Regions from separate parts of the Bradyrhizobium guangzhouense genome, predicted to be linked through region 1. Evidence: riboswitches for the same ligand, from Rfam matches in the RefSeq annotation. Region 1 holds a riboswitch; the other holds the start of a gene.

The links. Region 1 has a riboswitch for S-adenosylmethionine ahead of metX (homoserine O-acetyltransferase MetX). Riboswitches for the same ligand answer to the same signal wherever they lie in the genome.
Region 2: it holds a riboswitch for S-adenosylmethionine, as region 1 does, so the genes downstream of both, XH91_RS32840 (O-succinylhomoserine sulfhydrylase) here and metX (homoserine O-acetyltransferase MetX) in region 1, are expected to answer to the same signal.

Annotation. Positions count from the first base shown of each region.
Region 1 is NZ_CP030053.1:6,557,064-6,568,787, forward strand. It holds gene clpB (ATP-dependent chaperone ClpB) at 1-1,048, opposite strand, end outside; gene XH91_RS31245 (MOSC domain-containing protein) at 1,292-2,095, shown strand; gene XH91_RS31250 (TIGR02594 family protein) at 2,210-2,866, opposite strand; gene XH91_RS31255 (alpha/beta fold hydrolase) at 3,085-3,948, shown strand; gene metW (methionine biosynthesis protein MetW) at 4,065-4,724, opposite strand; gene metX (homoserine O-acetyltransferase MetX) at 4,740-5,957, opposite strand; SAM riboswitch at 6,052-6,131, opposite strand; gene XH91_RS31270 (chorismate mutase) at 6,292-7,140, shown strand; gene hisC (histidinol-phosphate transaminase) at 7,176-8,270, shown strand; gene XH91_RS31280 (prephenate/arogenate dehydrogenase family protein) at 8,267-9,208, shown strand; gene XH91_RS31285 (DUF2125 domain-containing protein) at 9,216-10,400, opposite strand; gene XH91_RS31290 (gamma-glutamylcyclotransferase) at 10,511-11,122, shown strand; gene XH91_RS31295 (lysophospholipid acyltransferase family protein) at 11,350-11,724, opposite strand, start outside.
Region 2 is NZ_CP030053.1:6,888,008-6,899,731, reverse strand. It holds gene XH91_RS32885 (GcrA family cell cycle regulator) at 1-185, opposite strand, end outside; gene XH91_RS32880 (aspartate aminotransferase family protein) at 653-1,855, shown strand; gene argF (ornithine carbamoyltransferase) at 1,855-2,778, shown strand; gene XH91_RS32870 (Hsp33 family molecular chaperone) at 3,016-4,023, shown strand; gene apaG (Co2+/Mg2+ efflux protein ApaG) at 4,184-4,576, opposite strand; gene XH91_RS32855 (OpgC domain-containing protein) at 4,758-6,029, shown strand; gene XH91_RS32850 (SGNH/GDSL hydrolase family protein) at 6,029-6,808, shown strand; gene XH91_RS32845 (SGNH/GDSL hydrolase family protein) at 6,821-7,822, shown strand; gene XH91_RS32840 (O-succinylhomoserine sulfhydrylase) at 7,909-9,096, opposite strand; SAM riboswitch at 9,171-9,250, opposite strand; gene XH91_RS32835 (2'-deoxycytidine 5'-triphosphate deaminase) at 9,331-10,467, shown strand; gene XH91_RS32830 (hypothetical protein) at 10,529-10,885, opposite strand; gene XH91_RS32825 (hypothetical protein) at 10,897-11,586, opposite strand.

The DNA.
Region 1 (11,724 bases):
AGATGGTGTCCTCGACCGAGGGCTCGCTGACGAAGATCGGCTGGAAGCGCCGCGCCAGCGCCGCATCCTTCTCCACGTGCTTCTGATACTCGTCCAGCGTGGTTGCGCCGATGCAATGCAATTCGCCGCGGGCGAGCGCAGGCTTCAGGAGATTGGACGCGTCCATCGCGCCGTCGCCCTTGCCCGCGCCGATCAGCGTGTGCATCTCGTCGATGAACAGGATGAAGCTGCCCTCACTGGCGGTGACCTCCTGGAGCACGGCCTTCAGCCGCTCCTCGAACTCGCCGCGGTACTTCGCGCCGGCGATCAATGCGCCGAGGTCGAGCGACAGCAGCTTCTTGTCCTTGAGGCTCTCGGGCACGTCGCCGTTGACGATGCGCAGTGCGAGGCCTTCGGCGATGGCGGTCTTGCCGACGCCGGGCTCACCGATCAGGACGGGATTGTTCTTGGTTCGGCGTGACAGCACTTGAATCGTGCGACGGATCTCCTCGTCGCGGCCGATGACCGGATCGAGCTTGCCGTCGCGCGCAGCCTGGGTCAGGTCGCGGGCATATTTCTTCAGCGCATCATAGGCGTTCTCCGCCGTCGCGGAATCCGCGGTGCGGCCCTTGCGCAGCGCCTCGATGGCCGCGTTGAGGTTCTGCGCCGTGACACCGCCCTTGGCGAGGATGCTGCCTGCCTCGCTGGTCTTCTCCAGCGTGAGGCCAAGCAAGAGCCGCTCGACGGTGACGAAGCTGTCGCCCGCCTTCTCGCCGGCCTTTTCGGCCGCGTCGAAGGTGCGCGCGAGCTCGGGCGCGAGATAAATCTGGCCGGCACCGCCGCCAGAAACTTTCGGCACCTTGTTGAGGGCGTCCTCGGTCGCCTTCAGGATTGCACGGGAATTGCCGCCGGCGCGGTCGATCAGGCCGGCAGCCAGCCCGTCATTGTCGTCCAACAGCACTTTCAGGACGTGAAGCGTCGAAAACTGCTGATGCCCCTCGCGCACCGCAAGCGACTGCGCGGACTGGATGAAGCCCCTGGAGCGTTCGGTATATTTGTCGATATTCATGGTCTTTTCTGTCCCTCGGCCTGCCCTTGGGGCCCTCTAAGGCACCCCAAACGGCATCTTCATTGGGTTTCCGCCTGATGCGTTGACGTTCCTCAACCAGCAAGCGGTCGTTATCAGCCGACGCTGGCGCCGGCCTGATCCAGATGTGGGAAGCGTGCCTTCGGATCGGAAGAGGCGCGTTCACAATTTCGTGCGCTCGGCAGCCGGCTTGGCGGGTACCGGTCGAATCCCCTAAGTAGGCCCATGAACTTTAGCTCAGAGCCACCCGGCCCGATCGCCAAGATCACCGGCCTTTACCGCTACCCGATCAAGGGCCTGACGCCGGAATCCCTGCCCCGGGTGCCCTTGCGGTCGGGCCAGACCCTGCCCGCCGACCGCCGCTATGCCATCGAGAACGGCCCCAGCGGGTTCGACCCTGAAGCCCCCGAGTGGAAGCCGAAAATCCAGTTCCTGATGCTGGCGCGCAATGAGCGCCTGGCCTCTCTCGACAGCCGCTTCGAGGACGCGACCAATCGCCTGACCATCCGCAAGGACGGCCAGATCGTCGCCAGCGGGGATCTCGAGACCGTAGCCGGGCGCGCGGCGATCGAGGCCTACTTCACCGAAAATTTCCAACCCGAGCTGAAGGGCCCACCGAAGGTCCTGTCCGGCCGCGATCACAGCTTCTCCGACGTCGCCCGCAAGGTCGTGTCGATCATCAATCTCAACAGCGTCCGCGCCATCGAGACCATGCTTGGTGGCATCGCCGTCAACCCGCTGCGCTTCCGCGCCAATCTCTACGTGGATGGATGGCAGGCCTGGTCCGAACTCGAGCTGGTCGGCCAGACGCTCGCGATCGGACAGGCACGGCTGAAGGTGGTGAAGCGCATCGTCCGCTGCCCGGCCACGAATGTGGACCCGGTGACCGCGAAGCGCGATCTCGAGATACCGCCGACGCTGTCGCGCCATCTCGGTCACATGGACTGCGGCATCTATGCCGAGGTGGTGGCCGACGGCGAGATCGGCGTGGGGGATGCGGTCGCGGTGGAGCAGCCGACACTGGTGTGAGCCGACGGCTGCTCAACACACTCCGTCATTGCGAGCGCAGCGAAGCAATCCAGGAATGCATCCGCGGAGACAGTCTGGATTGCTTCGTCGCAAGAGTTCCTCGCAATGACGGCGCTAATTCGGCATCACATACGCATAGATCCGGCCGCGCGAGATCGGGGCTTCGCGGACACGGTTGCCGTTGTTGCCGGAGATCATGATCGGATTGCCCTGCGCGTCGATGCCGGTGATGATGCCGACATGACCACCGCGACGACCGCGCGACATCACCGCGATGGCGCCAACCTGCGGGCCGGAGACGCGTGTACCGTAATGCGCAAACGAGCTCGCCATGTCGGAGCCGGTGCCCTGATGCCCGGTCTTCTGCAGCACCATGTTCATGAAACGCGCGCACCATAGGCTGCCGCGCCCCGTGGGGTTGCCGCCGAGATAGCGCCGCGCCTCGGACACGAGGCCTGAACCACCGCCGAAGCCGCTCGTGCCGGCGCCGCCGCCGCTGTTGGCACTGGTGCTCGGATCATAGCTGGCCTGGGTGTTGGCGAATCCACTTGCCTGCAACGCCGCCGCGCTGCGCTCGAAGCGCGAGCTGCGGGCCGAGTGCCGGTAGTGATGATGATGTCTGCTGGCGTGATGCACATGAGCGTGCCGCTCTGCGCTGTGACGATGATGAGGCCGCGCCGAGGCCGGAGAAACGAACGCGGCAAAAGCCGCGAAGAACATCGCCAGCGCGACAACACGACGCGACAGGCGAGACGCAAACAACTCAACCATTCTTCATCCTTCGTTGACACCCCCACTTCCCAAAGTCGGCCCGTGCGATGGCCAACATCGATAGGGCCGTTAAGCCGTCCGATGTGGCGAGAAAAAGACGCGGCGCCCGCGAATAGCTGCGATGATTTGGCGGCAATGCTCTGATCGAGCTGCCTTATTGCGGACATCTGCATTAACTGCGATCCTGAGATCACGGCTCGAAGAGAGGGAAACGGTTAATGCCCCACGCCACGACCAGGGACGATGTCCGCATCTATTTCGAAGAGGCTGGTCAGGGGACGCCGATCATTTTTCTGCACGAGTTCGCGGCTGACTACACCAATTGGGAGCCGCAGATGCGCTACTTGTCGCGCGGCCACCGCTGCATCACCTATTCCGCACGCGGCTACGCCCCGTCTGACGTGCCTGATGGCGAGGTCTATACCTACAAGCACTTCTATACCGACGCGCTCGCGGTGCTCGATCATCTCGGAATCGAGCGCGCGCATCTCGTCGGCCTCTCGATGGGCGCGTACTCGTCGCTTCAGATCGGATTGAATGCGCCGCAGCGTGCGCTGTCGATGACGCTCGCTGGCGTCGGCTCAGGTTCCGAACTCGAGACTCTCGACGCCTGGCGCAAGCAGTGCCGCGCCAATGCCGAGCAATTCGAGACGCTGGGCTCTGCGGAAGTCGCAAAGATCACGCGCGAGGCACCGAGCCGGATTCCCTTCCTGGTGAAGGACCCGCGCGGCCATGCGGATTTTTATGTTGCGCTGGCGCGGCATGATGCCAAGGGTTCTGCCAACACGATGCGCGGCTTCCAGGGCGGCCGGCCGTCGATCTACACGCTGGCGGATGCGATCAGGAAGGTGGCAACGCCGGCACTGATCATCTGCGGCGACGAGGACGATCCTTGCATCGGCGCGAGCCTGTTCCTGAAGAAACACCTGCCCGCGGCGGGGCTCGCGATGTTTCCGAAGTCGGGCCATGTGCTCAATCTCGAAGAGCCCGCGTTGTTCAACGAGAGCGTGGAGCGGTTCGTGACACTGGTGGAAGCGGGACGCTGGCCGGTGCGCGATCCGAGGTCGCTGGTGGCGCATTAGTCGGCATTCCGGGATGCGCCGGCAGGCTCCGGCCCGGAATCCATTCAGCCACAGAAACTGAGGCGCAATGGATTCCGGGCTCGATGCTTCGCATCGCCCCGGAATGACGGAGGCTATTACTTCCCGCCGCGCGTGAGCAGAAACACACCCTGCTCGCCGAACAGATTCCACACCCACCAGGGCAAGCGCAGCCGCAGCGGGCGGCCGTAGAGATCGAGCGCTTCGGCGCGCTCCATCTTGACGTGGATCTCGTCGCAGAGCTCGACGAAATCCTTGATGGTGCAGAAATGGATGTTGGCGGTGTCATACCAGCTCGCCGGCAGATTCTCCGTGCGCGGCATGTGACCGCCGATCAGGAGCTGGAGGCGCATCCGCCAGAAGCCGAAATTGGGGAACGAGACGATGGCGCGGCGGCCGATGCGCAGAAGGTTCTCCAGCACGACCTTGGGCTGACGCGTCGCCTGCAGCGTCTGCGACAGGATCACGTAGTCGAATGCGTCATCAGGGTAATTGACGAGGTCGGTGTCGGCATCGCCCTGCACCACAGCGAGGCCCTTGGCCACGCAGCGATTGACGCCCTCACGCGACAGCTCGATGCCGCGGCCGTCGATGCCGCGGGTCTCCAGCAGTTGAAGCAGATCGCCGTCGCCGCAGCCGACGTCGAGCACCTTTGAGCCCGGCTTGACCATCTCGGCGACCAGCAGATGGTCGGCGCGAAATGGGCCCGACTGGTCGCCCGCAAGGCCATTCAGAGGCAGCACTTCCTGTACAGACATTGCGAGCCGTCCTCGTTAGCCATTCTTGCCGGTGAGCCCGCGCGCCTTGCCTGCCGACTGCAGGAAGGCGCGCGAAATGTCGAAGAACTCAGGCACGTCGAGCAGGAAGGCGTCGTGGCCGCGATCGGTCTCGATCTCGGCGAACGACACCCGCGCGCTCGACGCATTCAACGCGTGCACCAGCGCGCGTGATTCAGAGGTCGGGAACAGCCAGTCGCTGGTGAAGGAGACCACGCAGAACCGGGTCTCGATCCCCGCGAACGCTTTCGCAAGCACGCCACCATGGTCGGCGGCGATGTCGAAATAATCCATCGCGCGGGTCAGGTAGAGATAGGAATTGGCGTCGAAACGCTCGACGAAGGACGAGCCCTGGTAGCGCAGATAAGACTCGACCTGGAAATCGGCGTCGAACGAGAAGGTCGGCAGCTCCCGGTCCTGCATGCGCCGGCCGAACTTGCGATGCAAAGCGGCGTCTGAGAGATAAGTGATGTGCGCGGCCATGCGCGCGACCGCGAGGCCGCGATGCGGATGGATGCCCTGATCGGCATAGGCGCCATTGTGCCAGTCGGGATCGGCCATCACGGCCTGGCGGCCGAGCTCGTGGAAGGCGATGTTCTGCGCCGAGTGCCGCGTCGAACAGGCGATCGCGAGCGCGGAATAGACGCGGCTCGGATAGGCCGCGGTCCATTGCAGCACCTGCATGCCGCCCATCGAGCCGCCGACGACGGCGAACAGCGTGTCGATGCCGAGCCGGTCGATCAGCATCGCCTGCGCGCGCACCATGTCGGGAATGGTGATGACGGGGAAATCGAGGCCCCACACCTTGCCGGTGGCGGGATTGATCGAGGCAGGCCCGGTCGAGCCCATGCAGCCGCCGATCACGTTGGAGCAGATGATGAAATACTTGCTGGGATCGAGCGGCCGGCCGGGACCGACCAGCGTCTCCCACCAGCCTGATTTGCCGGTGACCGGATGCACATTTGCGACGTGCTGATCGCCGGTCAGCGCATGGCAGATCAGCACGGCATTGGAGCGATCGGCGTTGAGCTCGCCATAGGTCTTGTAGGCGATCTGGAACGGGGTGAGATCGACGCCGCAATCGAGCCGCAGCGGCTGGTCCGCGCCGAACAGCGCGACCTCCGAGCTCGGATGATCGACCTCATGCGACCGATCGTCGGCACTGATCGTGGGACTTGGGATCGTAGGACTTGGGACAGACTTGACGCCAACCATCTCTGACCATCGACCTCGTTAGCGATCGGACTTTCTGATCGCGACTGACATCAGGCCATGAAAAACCCGGCCTGAACGATAGGTTCGGCCGGGATCGAAAGCGTCCCCGGCCTGTTTAGCGAGTTTTTTAACGTGGCTGCAAGCCGGCCGGCTCAAATGACCACGGAACGGGCAAAAACCTACTGGCTTGGGCCGAATTCGTCAAGTCGCGGTCTGGCTTCGCCAAAATCGTCTCTTAACCGGCAGCCTTGCAGGACGTCATTTCTCTTTGCTTTCGCCGGCCTGACTGCCTAATCAGGACATTCTCCGCAGCCTCGCAACCGCCCAGTCAGATATGTCCCAACGTCCGCCCGCGCCACCATCGCTCCAGGAATTGCGCAAGGAGATCGACGCGATCGACGAGGCCATGCATCGCCTGTTGATGCAGCGCGGCGACATCATCGACCGCCTGATCCAGGTGAAGCAGACCCAGGAGGTCGGCTCGGCGTTCCGGCCCGCGCGCGAGGCCTCGATGATGCGCGAGATCGTGCAGCGTCATCGCGGCATTCTGCCGCTCGACACGGTCGAGAGCATCTGGCGCGTCATCATCTCGACCTTCACCTATGTCCAGGCACCGTTCTCCGTGCATGCCGACATCTCGGCAAGCGAGCCGGCGATGCGCGATTCCGTGCGCTTCCATTTCGGCTTCACGGTGCCTTACGTCGCGCATTTCAGCGCGCAGGCGGCGGTCGAGGCGGTGGCGAAATCCAAGGGCGACCTCGCGCTGGTCTCGGCGACCTCCAGCCGCACACCGTGGTGGCTGGAGCTGGAAGCGATGGGCGCGCCGAAGATCATCGCGCGCCTGCCCTTCGTCGAACGCGCCGACCATCCGGCGTCGCTGCCCGTGTTCGCGATCTCGCGCGTCGCCGACAGCGCCGTCGTGACGGAGGTCGAGACCTTCAGCGTGCGCGTATCCGGATGGAATGCCGAAGTCGCGCGGGCGCTGTCGCCGCTCGCCGACATCGTGGCGGTGCCGGATACCGCCTTTGACGGCGCGGCGCTGCTGGTTTCGGTTACGTCAGACACCAGCATCGACAAGATCAGGGCTGGCCTGATCGAGGCGGGAGCCTCGGTGCGCTCCACGGCCCTCGTCGGCAGCCACGCAACGCGCTATACGGTGACCCCGACCGGGCCAAAATCGTAAATCGCGTACCGCCTAAGCTACTTTCGGAGTTGAAGATGTCCCGCCCCGTGCCGAATCCCGGCATTCTCGATATTGCGCCCTATACGCCCGGCAAGACCCCGGTGCCGGAGCCGGGCCGCAAGGTGTTCAAGCTCTCGGCCAACGAGACGCCGTTCGGACCCTCGCCCAAGGCGATCGAGGCCTTCAAGCACGTCGCGGATCATCTGGAAGACTATCCTGAGGGAACCTCGCGCGTGCTGCGCGAGGCGATCGGCCGCCACTACGGCCTCGATCCAAACCGCATCATCTGCGGCGCCGGCTCGGACGAGATCCTCAATCTGCTCGCCCACACCTATCTCAGCCATGGCGACGAGGCGATCTCGACCACGCACGGCTTCCTGGTCTACCCGATCGCGACCATGGCGGTCGGCGCCAAGAACGTCGTTGCGGCCGAGAAGAACCTCACCTGCGACGTCGACGCGATCCTGAAAGCGGTGACGCCGAAGACGAAGCTGGTCTGGCTCGCCAACCCCAACAACCCGACCGGGACCTATATCCCGTTCGACGAGGTCAAGCGCCTGCGCGCGGGCCTGCCCTCGCACGTGCTGCTGGTGCTGGATGCCGCCTATTGCGACTACGTGTCCCGTAATGACTATGAAATGGGGATCGAGCTGGTCGCCACCACCGAGAATACCGTGGTGACGCACACCTTCTCCAAGATCCACGGCCTCGCCGCGCTGCGCGTCGGCTGGATGTTCGGCCCCGAGCACATCATCGACGCGGTCAACCGCATCCGCGGTCCCTTCAACGTGTCGACGCCGGCGATGTATGCCGCGGTCGCCGCGATCGAGGACACCGCGCATCAGGCGATGTCGAAGCAGTTCACCGAGACCTGGCGCAACTGGCTCAGTGAAGAGATCACCAAGCTCGGGCTGAAGGTGACGCCCGGCGTCGCCAATTTCGTGCTGATCCACTTTCCGCAAGAAGGCAAGACGTCCGATGCGGCCGATGCCTATCTCACCAGGCGTGGCCTCGTGCTGCGCGCGCTGAAGAACTATGGCCTGCACCATCAGCTGCGCATGACCATCGGCACCGAGGAGGCCAACCGCCTCGTCGTCGACGCCTTGCGCGACTTCATGGCCGGCAAATGAGCGTGGACCCGCACTTCCAGCGCGTCGCCCTGATCGGCTTCGGCCTGATCGGCGGCTCGATCGCGCGCGCTGCGAAGCTTCAAGGCCTGGCCGGCGAGATCGTCACCACCGCGCGCTCGGAGAAGACGCGTGCGCGGGTGCTCGAGCTCGGCATCGTCGACGAAGTCGTGGCGACCAATGCGGAAGCGGTGAAGGATGCCGATCTCGTCATCCTCTGCATACCCGTCGGCGCCTGCGGGCCGGTGGCGCAGGAGATATCGGCGCATCTGAAGCCCGGCGCAATCATCTCCGACGTCGGCTCGGTCAAGGGCGCTGTCGTCAAGGACATGGCGCCGCATCTGCCGAAGGATGTTCATTTCGTGCCGGCGCACCCGGTGGCGGGCACCGAGCATTCGGGTCCGGATTCCGGCTTCGCCGAGCTCTTCATCAACCGCTGGTGCATCCTGACGCCGCCTGAAGGCACCGACACTGATGCCACCGCGCATCTGCGCGCCTTCTGGGCGGCGATGGGCGCCAAGGTCGAGGTGATGACGCCGGATCATCATGATCTCGTGCTCGCCATCACCAGCCATCTGCCGCATCTGATCGCCTACACCATCGTCGGCACCGCCGACGAGCTGGCGCAAGTGACGGAGTCCGAGGTGATCAAATTCTCGGCCGGCGGCTTCCGCGACTTCACCCGCATCGCCGCCTCCGATCCGACGATGTGGCGCGACGTCTTCCTCGCCAACAAGGACGCGGTGCTGGAGATGCTCGGCACCTTCACCGAGGATCTTGCAAAACTCACTCGCGCGATCCGCCGCGGCGACGGCGAGGCGCTGTTCGACCATTTCACCCGCACCCGCGCCATCCGCCGCGGCATCGTCGAGATCGGCCAGGATTCGGCCGCCGCCGACTTCGGCCGCCAGCACGGGCAGCTCGGCAAGAAGCAGGGCTAGAAGCCGATCAGAACAGCGGCGGGATCTGGCCGACCTTGAACGGGCCGAGCAGCACGGCGCCGTCGACGAATTTCAGCGGGAAGCTGCGCGCCTTCTTGCCTTCGAGCGTGCTCTCGGTGCCGATCGCGTTGATGCCGGCGGCAACGCCGGCATTGGCGTTCTGCTTGATGACCTTGCCGAGGCCGGGAACGGCACGGTCGAGCGCGCCGAAGAGATTGTTGAGATCCTGCGACTTCACGCCGGGCGCGACGCGGTCGAGGGTTGCCTGGGGCACGCCCTCCTCCAGCATCTTTTCGATGCCGAGCGCCGGGATGACACGTTCGAGGCCGGTCACGGTCATCTGCAATTCGCCGTCCAGTCGGCCATTGGCCGAGAGGCCCAGCGTGCCGGCCGCGACCGCGATCATCTCGCCTTGCTGGATGCGCGACTGCACGATCTCGATATGACCGCCGGCGGCCTGGATCTCACGGAAGCGCTGCGGCCAGGGCTTTGGCGTGAGATCGGAGAGGCCCGTGATCTTGGCGCGCGTGTCCGCTTCGAACGGCTCGGCGAGCAAGGGATGAACACCCTGGATGCTGCCCTGCGAGACCTGGAGCACGGTCTCGATCACAGGATGAGCCGACGTCGATCCATCGGCGAGACGCCCGTGCAGCTCGATCTGCCTGGCGCGCGCAAGCGGCACCTGCACGGAGCCATCGAGCCTGTTGAGGCTGGGATCGTCGAACACGATGGAGGCGCGCTCCGGGATCGCCGGCAAGCCAATCACGCTGCTGCGGCCCTTGCTCCAGTTCACCACGAAGGTGTTTTGCGTCACGCCGTCGACCAGCGTGGCGGGCGCCGTGAATTCCGCAATGACGTGCTTGGGATCGTAGATCTGCCCGACGACCAGGATGTTGTCGAGCTTGGCCGTGAACGGCGTCTTGCTCGCATTCTGCGAGACCAGAGCGACGCTGGCGCCGGAGCACCGGACCTCGAAGCGGAACGGGAAGCCCGCGATCGAGCGCTTGGCGCAATCATAGATGCGGCCGGCCTTGGCCTCCTGCGCGCGCCAGGCATCGACGGCGGTCCCGGCCTGCGAGGCCGCATAGAACCAGAAGCCGCTCCAGGCGACCGCGAGGATCAGGAGGAGGACGGGGGCAATGAAGAGCCCCCAACGGGAGCGCCGGCCTGCGGCAATGGTCATATCGGACATGCGGCGACCCTTTGGCCCGAGATTTTGTCAAATGTAAGCGAGGCTGGGCTCTGACAAAAGGCGGAGAATTCGCTTCGCTTGGACGCGTGGTTCTGGTAGCCGTGCCCGAAATGTCCGAAATCACCCTTCCCACCATCACATCAGCCAAGGGCGACCTCTGGGTGTTCGGCTATGGCTCGCTGATGTGGCGGCCGGGCTTCGAATTCGAGGAGCGCATTCCGGCGCGGCTGGTCGGCGAGCACCGCGCGCTCTGCGTCTATTCCTTCGTGCATCGCGGCACGCCGGAGCAGCCGGGCCTGGTGCTGGGGCTCGACCGCGGCGGCGCCTGCCGCGGCATCGCCTTCCGTGTCGCCGAAAAGAACCGCGCCGACGTCGTCGCCTATTTGCGCGCGCGCGAGCAGGTGACATCGGTCTATCGCGAGGTGATGCGCTCGGTCTGGCTGGAGAACGAAGCGCGCGAGCGTGTCTCGGCGCTCGCCTATGTCGTCGACCGCGGCCATGTGCAATATGCCGGCCGGCTGTCGCTTGCCGAGCAGCACCGCCACGTGCTCCAGGGCCACGGCCAGTCCGGCGCCAATCGCGACTATGTCACGGCGACCGTGAAGGCGATCGAAGCCGAAGGCTTTCGCGACACGCAATTGCATCAGCTCGCAATCATGCTGCACGGCGAGGCGCATTCATCGCACGCGTCGGCTCCCGACGAAAACCGGGATAGCCGCTGAAGCGAGATCGCGTCACGTTCGATCGGCGTCGGTGACCACCTCTCCCCGACGGGGAGAGGTCGGATTGCTTTGGCGCGCCATCGCGCGCCTGAGCAATCCGGGTGAGGGGCGCGGCACCCAATGAGACCAGATCCCCTCACCCGGACCGCATCTACGATGCGATCCGACCTCTCCCTACGGGAGAGGTGTTCCGAGCCCCGCGGACTACATCGATTCAACAAAAAATATTAGCTCCCCGACGGAGCATAGCTCGGCGCGCTGCCGATCGACTGCTCCTGCTCTTTCCGACCGGCTTCGACAAGGCGGCCGGTCGCATCCTCGATCACGGTTTGCACGCGCGACAGAAACTCATCCTTGGGCAGGCCCGGCGGCAGCGGATCGAGAAACTCCACCACCAGCGTACCGGGATAGCGCATGAAGGTGCGGCGCGGCCAGAACAGGCCGGAGTTGAGCGCGATCGGCAGGCATTGCACGCCGCAGGATGAATAGATCTGCGCAAAGCCGGTCTTGTAATCCGGCGGCGCCCCTGGCGCGCGGCGGGTGCCTTCGGGAAAGATGACGAGCTGGCCGCCGCCGCGCACCGCCTCGCGCGCGCGCCGCGT
Region 2 (11,724 bases), 330 kb from region 1:
GGTCGGGGAGCTGCTGATGAGGGGCTCTTGGCGCGGCCGGACAGGCCGAGCCTGTGCACCTTGCCGATCACGGCGTTGCGGGTCACGTTACCGAGCTCAGCGGCGATCTGGCTCGCCGAAAGTCCGGCCTCCCAGAGCTTTTTCAGCTGCTCGACACGATCATCCGACCAGGTCAAAACCGTCATTGCACCCTTTCCTTCGCCGGCGCCTGCCATCTATGGGGCCTCACGACGAATGCCTAAGCCTCGAAAAACCCGTGCCGCCAGAATCCCTTAAGGCTCGCCGGGCGCACCAAATGCGCCCGGGCGTTTACGCCGGTACATGAGGACTTTTGGGATCAGAACCGCTGCACGAGATGTCGTATCTGACAAGCCAAACGCTACAATATGGCGTGACTCACGCGCAAGAGTCCGCCGACTCGCTTCCACATGTTCCGTGGCGAAAATCCCGCAAAATCGCCACCGCAAGACTACGGATTCAGCATTTCGCGGGGCTTTCCGGGCGGCATTGACACCCGTATTGCCAAGCATAAGATGGTTGCGCGTGCCGCCCTTAAAAGGCGGCACGTTTCGTTTTCCGGTCCAAATGACGCGCTGCGCAAGGCGCGTTCAGGCCGTCCGAAACACCCTGAGTGACCACCAAAGAGACCGTCATGACCAACAGCGCAACGCCGCATTTGCTCCCCGTTTTCGCCAGGGCCGACATCGGTTTTGAGCGCGGTGAAGGCGTCTGGTTGATCGCAACCAATGGCGATCGCTATCTCGATTTCACCTCGGGCGTGGCGGTGAATGCGCTCGGCCATGCCCATCCGGCGCTGGTCAAGGCGCTGCAGGAGCAGGCCACGAAGCTCTGGCACATGTCGAACCTGTTCCAGAGCCCGGATGGCGAGAAGCTCGCTGCGCGTCTCTGCAACGAGAGCTTTGCCGACTTCGTGTTCTTCTGCAATTCCGGCGCCGAAGCGCTGGAGGGTGTGATCAAGCTGGTCCGCCATCATCACTTCTCCAAGGGCCATCCGGAACGCTACCGCATCATCACCTTCGAAGGCGCCTTCCACGGCCGCACGCTGGCGACGCTGGCCGCGACCGGTTCGGCAAAATACCTCGAAGGTTACGGTCCGCCGATGGAGGGCTTCGACCAGATCCCGCATGGCGACATCGAAGCCGTGAAGAAGGCAATCGGTCCTCACACCGCCGGCATCCTGATCGAGCCGATCCAGGGCGAGGGCGGCGTACGTCCGGCGACATCGGCCTTCCTCAAGGCGTTGCGCCAGCTCTGCGACGAAAAGGGCCTGCTGCTCGCCTTCGACGAGGTGCAGACCGGCATGGGCCGCACCGGCGATCTCTTTGCCTATCGACGCACCGGCGTCACACCAGACGTGATGTCGCTGGCGAAGGCGCTCGGCGGCGGCTTCCCGATCGGCGCGATCCTGGCGACGGCGGATGCGGCCGCCGGCATGGGCCCCGGCTCGCACGGCTCGACCTTCGGCGGCAATCCGCTGGCGATCGCGGCCGCGAACGCCGTGCTCGACGTCATGCTCAAGCCCGGCTTCTTCGATCACGTGCAGAAGATGTCGCTGCTGCTCAAGCAGAAGCTCGCCTCCGTGATCGACCGTCACCCCGATATCGTCAGCGAAATCCGCGGCGAGGGGCTCTTGATCGGCATCAAGGCCGTGGTGCCGTCAGGTGATCTGGTCGCAGCCTTGCGCAACGAGAAGCTGCTCACCGTCGGCGCCGGCGACAATGTCGTGCGCTTCCTGCCGCCCTTGATCGTCACCGAGGCCGAGATCGAGGACAGCGTCATCAGGCTCGAACGCGCCTGCACGGCGCTGTCAGGCAACAAGCGGGCGGCAAGCTGATGAGCAAGGGTCCCAAGCATTTCCTTGATATCAACGAGCTGCCGCTGTCGGAGCTCAAGAGCATGCTGGCGGCCTCCTCCGCCATGAAGGCGAAGCAGAAGGCGCATCAGCCGGTCAGGCCGCTCGAAGGCAAGACGCTGGCGATGATCTTCGAGCGCCCGTCGACCCGCACGCGCGTCTCGTTCGACGTCGCCATGCGCCAGCTCGGCGGTGAGCCCATCATGCTCACCGGCGCCGAGATGCAGCTCGGTCGCGGCGAGACCATTGCCGACACCGCGCGCGTGCTGTCGCGCTATGTCGATGCCATCATGATCCGCATCCTCAACCACGAGGCGCTACTCGAGCTCGCGGCGTATGCAACCGTACCCGTCATCAACGGCCTGACGCGTCGCTCGCATCCGTGCCAGGTGATGGCCGACCTCATGACCTATGAGGAGCATCGCGGCCCGATCGAGGGGCGAACCGTGGCCTGGACCGGCGACGACAACAACGTGCTGGCGTCCTGGGCTCATGCCGCCGAACGCTTCAAGTTCAAGCTCAATGTCGCAACGCCGCCGGAGCTTGCCCCGAAGAAGGTGATGCGCGACTGGATCAAGGCGACCAATGCGCCGATCGTGCTCGGCACCGATCCCGAGGCCGCGGTGAAGGGCGCCGATTGCGTCGTCACCGACACCTGGGTGTCGATGGGCGACAAGGAAGGCGAGCACCGTCACAACGTGCTCAAGCCCTATCAGGTCAATGCCAAGCTGATGTCGCTGGCAAAGCCCGATGCGCTGTTCATGCACTGCTTGCCCGCCCATCGCGGCGAGGAGGTCACCGACGAGGTGATCGACGGTCCGCAATCGGTCGTGTTCGACGAGGCCGAGAACCGCCTGCACGCACAAAAGGGCATTCTGGCCTGGTGCTTCGACGCGGTGAAGTAAGGCGCGCATGGTGTTAATCGTCGTCCTGGCGAAAGCCAGGACCCATTACCACCGACCGTAGTTTGGCGAAGATTGGTCATTGCCGTCTCGCGCCACAACTCCACCTTGAGGTTATGGGTCCTGGCTTTCGCCAGGACGACATCGAGTTTGCGGTACAGTTTGCGTAATCAAAGCCGCGTCTGAGCGCGTTGCCCGCGCCCCCTTCCATTTCCGCCCTCCGACCCCAGATAAAGCGCCATGGTTTCCCAATCCCCTGACATGAAAGCCGGGCCTGAAGGCCCGGTTCGCGCGCCTTCAGCGGTTCCCGTCGATGACGCCGTGCTGCCTTATGAGGTCGACGCGCTCGACGTGCGCGGTCGGCTGGTGCGCCTTGGCCCGGCGCTCGACGACATCCTGACCAAGCACGATTATCCCGCGCCCGTCGGCAAGCTGCTCGGCGAGGCCATCGTGCTGACGACGCTGCTCGGCTCGGCGCTGAAATTCGAGGGCCGCTTCATCCTGCAGGCCCAGACGGACGGGCCGGTGTCGTTCCTGGTGGTGGACTATCAGGCGCCGGATCGCCTGCGCGCCTATGCACGCTTCGATGCCGCGCGTCTCGGTGATGCCAAGGATTCCGGCACCTTGCTCGGCCGCGGCCACCTCGCCATGACCATCGACCAGGGGCCGGACATGAGCCGCTACCAGGGCCTGGTCGCGCTCGACGGCGGCAGCCTGGAAGACGCCGCCCACGAATATTTCCTGCGCTCCGAGCAGATCCCGACGCGCGTGCGTCTCGCGGTCGGCGAGGAGTGGCGATCGAGCGACGGCGGCAAGCATCGCTGGCGCGCCGGCGGCATGCTGATGCAGTTCTTGCCGAAGGCGCCGGAGCGCGCGCGCCAGGCCGACCTGCACCCCGGCGATGCGCCCGAGGGCCTCGAGGTTCACAGCGTCGCCGAGGACGATGCCTGGGTCGAGGCGCGCTCGCTGATCGAGACGGTCGAGGACGTCGAGCTGATCGATCCCGATCTCTCCGGCGAACGGCTGCTCTACCGCCTCTTCCACGAGCGCGGCGTGCGCGTGTTCAATCCGCTGGTCCTGAAAGCGCAATGCTCCTGCTCGCGCAACGCGGTTGCGTCCATGCTGAAGAGCTTTTCGCCCGACGATCGCTCCGCCATGGTCAAGGACGACAAGGTCGTCGTGACCTGCGAGTTCTGTAGCTCGGTGTACGAGTTCACGCCGGAAGAGGCGGGCGTGGAAGACGCGTAACGCGCTCACCCTCCGTCATTGCGAGCCACATACTCGGCGTCATCGCCCGACTTGATCGGGCGATCCAGTACTCCGAGACGGCAGCGATGAATCGAGAGGCCGCGGCGTACTGGATGCCCCAGTCAAGCCGGGGCATGACAGTTGTGGGTGCCGCCCGCCCCTAATTCAAAACCCGCTTGTTGTCAGGGCTGTCCAGCGAGAAGGTCGGCACGTCGATCTCGAAGCGCTCCCCGCTCTCGCTGACCATCAGGTAGCGGCCGGTCATGAAGCCGGAGGCGGTCGAAAGCGGCACGCCGGAGGTATATTCGAAGCGCTCGCCGGGGGCGAGGGTCGGCTGTTCGCCGATCACGCCCTCGCCCTTGACCTCCTGCTGCCGTCCGGTGGCATCGGTGATGATCCAGTGCCGTGTCTTGAGCTGTACGGTCTCGTCGCCGGAATTGGTGATGACGATGGTATAGGACCAGAAATAGCGGGACCGCTCGGCAGAGGACTCCGCCGGAACAAAGTTCGGCTCGACGGTCACTTCGATCTGACGGGTCACGGCGCGGTACATGGTTGCCATCATAACGAAAACCCAGCCAGGAACCAAACGCCGCAGGTGGCCCAGGCGACATCGTCCCGCCCGAATTCACGGAGAAGTAGGCACCAATTGTGATCCGGCCGCTTTGCGAGGCGGCGATCGGACCGGTACACTCCTGAAACGTCGCGATTTGCGGAAGGGTTTCTGGGCCCCCATGACCATTGCCGATCAAGTGACGGGATCGACGATCGCGGGAACCGCTGGCGCCATGCCGGCGGAGGCCAAGCCTGTCGACGCAAAGCCCCGCGTCGCCGCGCCGGCCATTACGCTGCCTGCCATTGGCGAGCGCGAGCTCAGGCTCGATCTGTTCCGGGGCCTCGCGCTGTGGCTGATCTTCATCGACCATCTGCCGCCCAATCTGCTGACCTGGTTCACGATCCGCAATTACGGCTTCAGCGACGCCACCGAGATCTTCATCTTCATTTCGGGCTACACCGCAGCCTTCGTCTACGGCCGCGCGATGCTGGAGAACGGTTTCGTCATCGCCACCGCGCGGGTGCTGCGGCGGGTCTGGCAGATCTACGTCGCCCACGTTTTCCTGTTCACGATCTTCCTCGCCGAAATCTCCTACGTCGCGACCAGCTTCGAGAACCCGCTCTACACCGAAGAGATGGGCATCATGGATTTTCTCAAGCAGCCCGACGTCACCATCGTGCAGGCGCTGCTGTTGCGCTTCCGTCCCGTCAACATGGACGTGCTGCCGCTTTATATCGTCTTGATGCTCGCGCTGCCGCTGATCCTGTGGTCGATGAAGTGGCGGCCCGATGTCACGCTCGCGTTCTCGGCCCTGCTTTACGCCGCGACCTGGGAGTTCGACCTCTACTTCTCCGCCTATCCCAACGGCTTCTGGGCGTTCAATCCCTTTGCCTGGCAGTTGCTGTTCGTGTTCGGCGCATGGTGCGCGCTCGGAGGTGCGCGACGCATGTCGCGCATCCTGGCGTCGCCCGTGACGATGTGGATCTCGATCGCCTATCTCGTCGCGGCGTTCTACGTGACGCTGACCTGGTACGTCCCGCAGCTTTCGCACTTCATGCCGAAGCTGATCGAGCAGTGGATGTATCCGATCGACAAGACCGACCTCGACGTGCTGCGCTTCACGCATTTCCTGGCGCTGGCCGCGCTCACCGTGCGTTTTCTGCCGCGGGAATGGCCGGGCCTGAAATCGCCGTGGTTGCGGCCGCTGATCGTGTGCGGCCAGCACTCGCTGGAGATATTCTGTCTCGGTGTCTTCCTGGCCTTTGCCGGCCATTTCATCCTGGCCGAGGTCGCGAGCGGCCCGGCCATGCATGCGCTGATTAGTCTCTCGGGGATTCTGATCATGTGGGCGATGGCCTGGCTGATTTCATGGTACAAGCGCGTAGCTGACAAGAGCGGTGCGAAAATCAAAAACGCCGTCGGCAACGCCGATCTGGCGGGAGGGGGCTGATGAAGGCGAAGGTTCTCCTGAGCCTGATCCTGCTGTGCGGGTACCTCACCGCGCCTTCGGCGCGCGCGGAGGATGCTGCGCCTGCCGCGCCCGCGATCCCCGCAGCCTGCGAATTGCCGCCTTATCTGCTCGCCACCGAGAGCCAGCTCCAGAAGGTCGCCGAAGCCGTCAAGGCGGGCAAGCCGCTCGAGATCCTGGTGATCGGAAGCCGGTCGACGACGATCCCATCGTCCGAGAGCAGCTCCTATCCGGCGCGGATGGAGGCGATCTTGAAAGAGAAGCTGCCCCCTGCGGAGGTCGTGCACGTATCCGTAGAAATACAGAGCAAGAAGACGGCGGAGGAAGCTGCCGGAACCTTCGTTAGGCTGATGGAAGCAAAAACACCTACTTTGGTCATCTGGCAGACCGGGACGGTGGATGCTATCCGATCCATCGATCCCGACGATTTTCGCGGCGCTGTGACCGATGGAGTCGCTGCACTGCAAAATGCGGGGGCTGACGTCGTCTTGATGAATTTGCAGTACAGCCCGCGTACCGAATCCATGATCTCGGCGCCGCCCTATCTCGACAATATGCGGGTGGTGGCGCAGGAGCATGATATCCCGCTGTTCGACCGTTTCGCGATCATGCGGCAGTGGAATGATCAGGGTCAGTTCGACCTGTTCAGCCCCTCGCGCGGCCCTGAGCTGGCGAAGCAGGTCCATGATTGCCTTGGCCGGGCGTTGGCGCAGTTTGTGATCGACGCCGCCCATCTGGAGCAGGCCCAGCAGCAGAATTGAGGTCTAGCGTTAATGAGTTCTTTCCGCCCTTTTGGCCTGTCGACATGGTTGGCCGCGCCCGCAGCAGCCGTGCTGCTGATGCTGACGCCTGTGGTGCAGGCCCCTGCTCGAGCTCAGGCCGCCGAGGCGACATCAGCTCCGCAGCAAGCTGCTAACCCCGCGCCCGCATCGCCGTCGCAGACGACGGTTGCTGCGACGACCCAGCCGCCCGGCGAGCAGCGCGGCCTCACTTCGCGCGCCATCGACAAGGTGAAGCAGGTCGCGAAATCCGCCGGCGATATTTTCAGCCGCGTGCCGTGCTTGCCGCCGAAAGGCAGCGCGAAGACGATGGGCTCGCTGCCGCATGTCGCGGGTAAGCTCGTCGCGGGCAAGCCCGTCGTGATCGTCGCGTTCGGCTCGTCGTCGACGGCGGGCTATGGCGCGAGCTCGCCCGATTTCAACTATCCCAACCGTCTCGCCGCGCAGCTGCGCCGGCAATATCCGACCGCTGACATCACCGTCATCAATGCCGGCGTCGGCGGCGAAGACGCGCCCGAGATGATGAAGCGCCTCCAGAAGGAGGTGATCGACGTGCATCCGGATCTCGTGATCTGGCAGGTCGGCACCAACGCCGTGCTGCGCAATCTCGATCCCGGCGACACCGCCAGGATGGTCGAGGACGGCATCGCCCGGATCCAGGCGGCGGGCGATGCCGACGTCGTGCTGGTCGACCCGCAATATTCGCCCAGGGTCACCGAGCGTCCCGAAAGCGCAGGCAAGATGGTGAAGCTGCTCGGCAAGGTCGCCGAGCTTCGTCACGTCGGCATCTTCCCGCGCTTCGAGGTGATGCGCGACTGGCACGAGAAGCAGGCGCTTCCGGTCGAGAGTTTCGTGATCGCCGATGGGCTGCACATGAACGATTGGGGCTATGCCTGCTTCGCCCAGCTGCTCGGCGACGACATCATCCACTCGGTCGGCCAGATCAAGCTCGGGGTGAATGTGCCTGCGGACGTGCGGACGTACCGGCCGATGTAAGTGGCTGTGCCGTATCTTCGTAGGGTGGGTTACGCCAGCCGACTGAGCTTTGCGCAGCCTGCTGGCTAAACCACCCTACCAAGCAATCACGCCTTCTCGAGCGCCGCCGTCAGATCCTCGATCAGATCATCCGCATGCTCGAGGCCGGCCGAGAAGCGGATGAATCCCTCGCTGATGCCGAGCGCCGCGCGATCCTCCGGCTTCAGCCGCTGATGCGTCGTGGTCGCCGGATGCGTGACGAGGCTCTTGGCATCGCCGAGATTGTTCGAGATCTTTGCAAGCTTCAGTTCGTTGAGGACGCGGAACGCAGCCGCCTTCCCGCCCTTGACCTCGAAGCCGACCAGCGTCGAGCCGCCGCGCATCTGCTTCTTCACCAGTGCCGCCTGCGGATGGTCCTCGCGGCCGGGATAGACCAGCCGCGAGATTTTCGGATGGCTCGCCAGCACGTCGGCGATGCGCGCTGCCGTGTCGGTCTGCGCGCGCACGCGCACACCCAACGTCTCCAGACCCTTGAGCAGGACCCAGGCGTTGAACGGCGAGATCGACGGGCCGGTCTGGCGCATGAAATTGTGGATGTGCTCGGCGATGAAAGCTTCCGAGGACAGGATGATGCCGCCGAGGCAGCGGCCCTGGCCGTCAATGTGCTTGGTCGCGGAGTAGACGACGACGTCGGCCCCGAGCGCAAGCGGGCTCTGCCAGATCGGCGTCGCGAACACGTTGTCGACCACCAGCCGCGCACCGCCCTTGTGCGCGATCTCGGCAATCGAGGGAATGTCGAGCACGTCGAGCGTCGGATTGGTCGGGCTCTCCAGGAAGAAGGTCTTGGTGTTCGGCTTCACCGCGCGCTGCCATTGGTCCAGATTGGCACCGTCGACCAGCGTGGTCTCGATGCCGTAGCGCGGAAGCAGATCCTGGATGACGTAGAGACACGAGCCGAACAGCGCACGCGACGCCACGACATGGTCGCCGGCCTTGAGCGGCGCGAGGATCGCCGTCGTCACCGCGGCCATGCCCGTCGCCGCCGAGCGTGCCGCTTCTGCGCCTTCGAGCTCGATCATGCGGCGCTCGAACATCGCGATCGTCGGGTTCGAGTAGCGCGAATAGATGAAGCCCGGGTCCTCGCCCTTGAACCGCGCCTCGCACTCCTCGGCGCTGTTGTAGACGTAGCCCTGGGTCAGGAACAGCGCTTCCGACGTCTCGCCATATTGCGAGCGCAGGGTGCCGGAATGGACCAGGCGGGTTTCGGGGCGGTAAGAGGCAGGCGACTTCGACATAGGACCCTCCGAGATGACCGTCTCGTCGAAAACGGTCACAAAAAAACCGGCCTGGATATCTCCACGGGCCGGGATCACAGAGGTCCCCGGCCTGTTTAGCGACTTATTTAACGTGGCTGCAAGCCGGCCGGCTCAAATCACCACGGGATAAGTGATGCTCATATTCCGCAATGCCCTTTCCGTCAAGGCGTCCATCGGATAGCCGTAAAAGGCTCGTATTTTCCGCAAGTCCGGATGTACTTGACCCCTGATGAGGACCCCCGGTTGACGTTCACGGTTGCCGCCGACGCCAATGGTATCCTGCCCGACCGCATGATCGCGGCGATGGCGGAAGCGGGCCTCATCCTGCCCGCCTATGATTTCGTCGAAAGCCAGATCCAGCCGGCGAGTCTCGACCTGCGCCTCGGCGATATCGCCTATCGTGTGCGTGCGAGCTTCCTGCCCGGCCCCGGCGCCACCGTCGCCGAGCGCATCGACCAGTTGAAGCTGCACGAGTTCAGCCTTGCCGACGGTGCGGTGCTGGAGACCAACTGCGTCTACATCGTGCCGCTGCTGGAGAGCCTGGCGCTGCCGCCGGAGATCGTCGCGGCGGCCAATCCGAAAAGCTCGACAGGCCGGCTCGACGTCTTCACCCGCGTCATCGCCGACGGCACGCGTCGTTTCGACATGATCGGCGCCGGCTATCACGGTCCGCTCTATGCCGAAATCAGCCCGAAGACGTTTCCCGTGCTGGTGCGCGAAGGCTCGCGCCTGTCGCAGGTGCGCTTCCGCACGGGCGATGCCATCCTCAATGCCGACGCGCTCGAAAGCTTGCATGCCGTTGAGCGTCTCGTCGACATTGACGATGCCGATCTCACCGGCGGCGTCGCCGTCTCGGTCGATCTCTCCGGCGAGAAGGGCAGTGGCTTCGTCGGCTACCGCGCCAAGCGCCACACCGGCGTCGTCGATGTCGATCGCCGTTCCGGCTATGCGGTGGAAGATTTCTGGGAGCCGATCTCGGCCCGTCCCGACGGCAGCCTGATCCTCGATCCCGGCGAGTTCTACATTCTCGCCTCCAAGGAAGCCGTGCAGGTCCCACCGGATTACGCCGCGGAGATGGTGCCGTTCGATCCCTTGGTCGGCGAATTCCGCGTGCACTATGCCGGCTTCTTCGATCCCGGCTTCGGCTATGCCGGTGCGGGCGGGCAAGGCGCGCGCGCCGTGCTGGAAGTGCGTTCGCGCGAAGTGCCGTTCATCCTGGAGCACGGCCAGATCGTCGGCCGCCTCGTCTACGAGAAGATGCTGGCGCGCCCCGACGCGATGTACGGCCAGCGTATCGGCTCCAATTACCAGGCGCAGGGCCTCAAGCTCAGCAAGCATTTTCGGGTGTAGCGCCGGCCGCAGCGCAAATTCGGGCATGGTTTGTCCGCCCGGCGCGTAGATTGGCGACGCATCAGGTCATGCTGCCCGGAATGAAACAGCGGACGCGCGGATGGCCATCCATGTAGAGCTTCCATACCATCGTCCGCCCGGCGAGATTGGGTTGTTTGATGACAGCGCCGTCCGGCACGAGCACCCATTCGTCGTCGATACGAACGCTGTATTGCCCGTGATCGGACTTCCAGTTCGGTTCGGATACCACGTAGGCGTCAGAGTCCTCACAACACTTCCCGAATTCGCTCTGCAGACTCTCGAACCAGGGCTTAAGCGGGGAGTTCGCATAGCGGCCGTCGTCTCGCGCAAGCGTTGCAGTAGTGAACAACAAGTGCAGCAGGCAGACCGAGATTGATGTCCGATTCATCGTTCTCATTGCCGCCTCGGTCAATCCGGAAAATTAGCTTCGGCAAGTGCCGCTGGCGCGCCAGGCGCCGGGCGTACAAAGACAAAACGGGAAGTCACCGGTATTTCCGCGTCGTAGCGACCATCTTGGCCAATGAGAATGAGGCCAGCTCCCCCATTGGCCACGGTCAGGACGATTTCTTCACCCGTCCATGTCCGGATCGGCTTCATGCCGACGATGAGAAACTCGCCAACGGGCTGGTCGAGATATTGAAGTCGGAGCTGCAGTGCGATTTCGGGCGGCGCGAGCCCGAAGCCCAACTGCTGCGCAAAATCGTGGATTTGCCGCAACGACACCGTCTCGTTCTTGAAGCCCATGTCGGCCGCCGACACTGTCACAAGCTCCATCACCCTACGAGTGTCGCTGACGGTGAAGGCCGGCGTGGCAAGAGCCGCGGCGGCCGTGTCGCCGATGCCGCAACCGATCGCACTCAGTGCGCCAGAAAGCGCAAACGCATCTGGGAATGTCCCGATGATGATCGCTCTCCATCCAGCAACATCCGAAGCGGACACGACCGGACCCTGCAGTCTCGGGACCGCGGGCGTCGCCTTGAGCGACAACTGCCTCTGCAACACATCCCGCGCGGAGCATTGCGCGCCGGCGTCGCTCGTGGAAGCGAGGATGAACGCGGCGCAGAGCAAGAGCGTCGCCAGCGAAACCAGGCCTCTCATGATGACCTCCCTCGTGACGCGAGATCGGCAGGCAGCGCATGCTGCTCGGCCTCGCACGAGGATGCCCGGAGGTCATCGGAAGCGCTTTACAGGCAGCTTCCATTCTTCTTACAGTTGCCTTATGGCGTAACGCCCTTC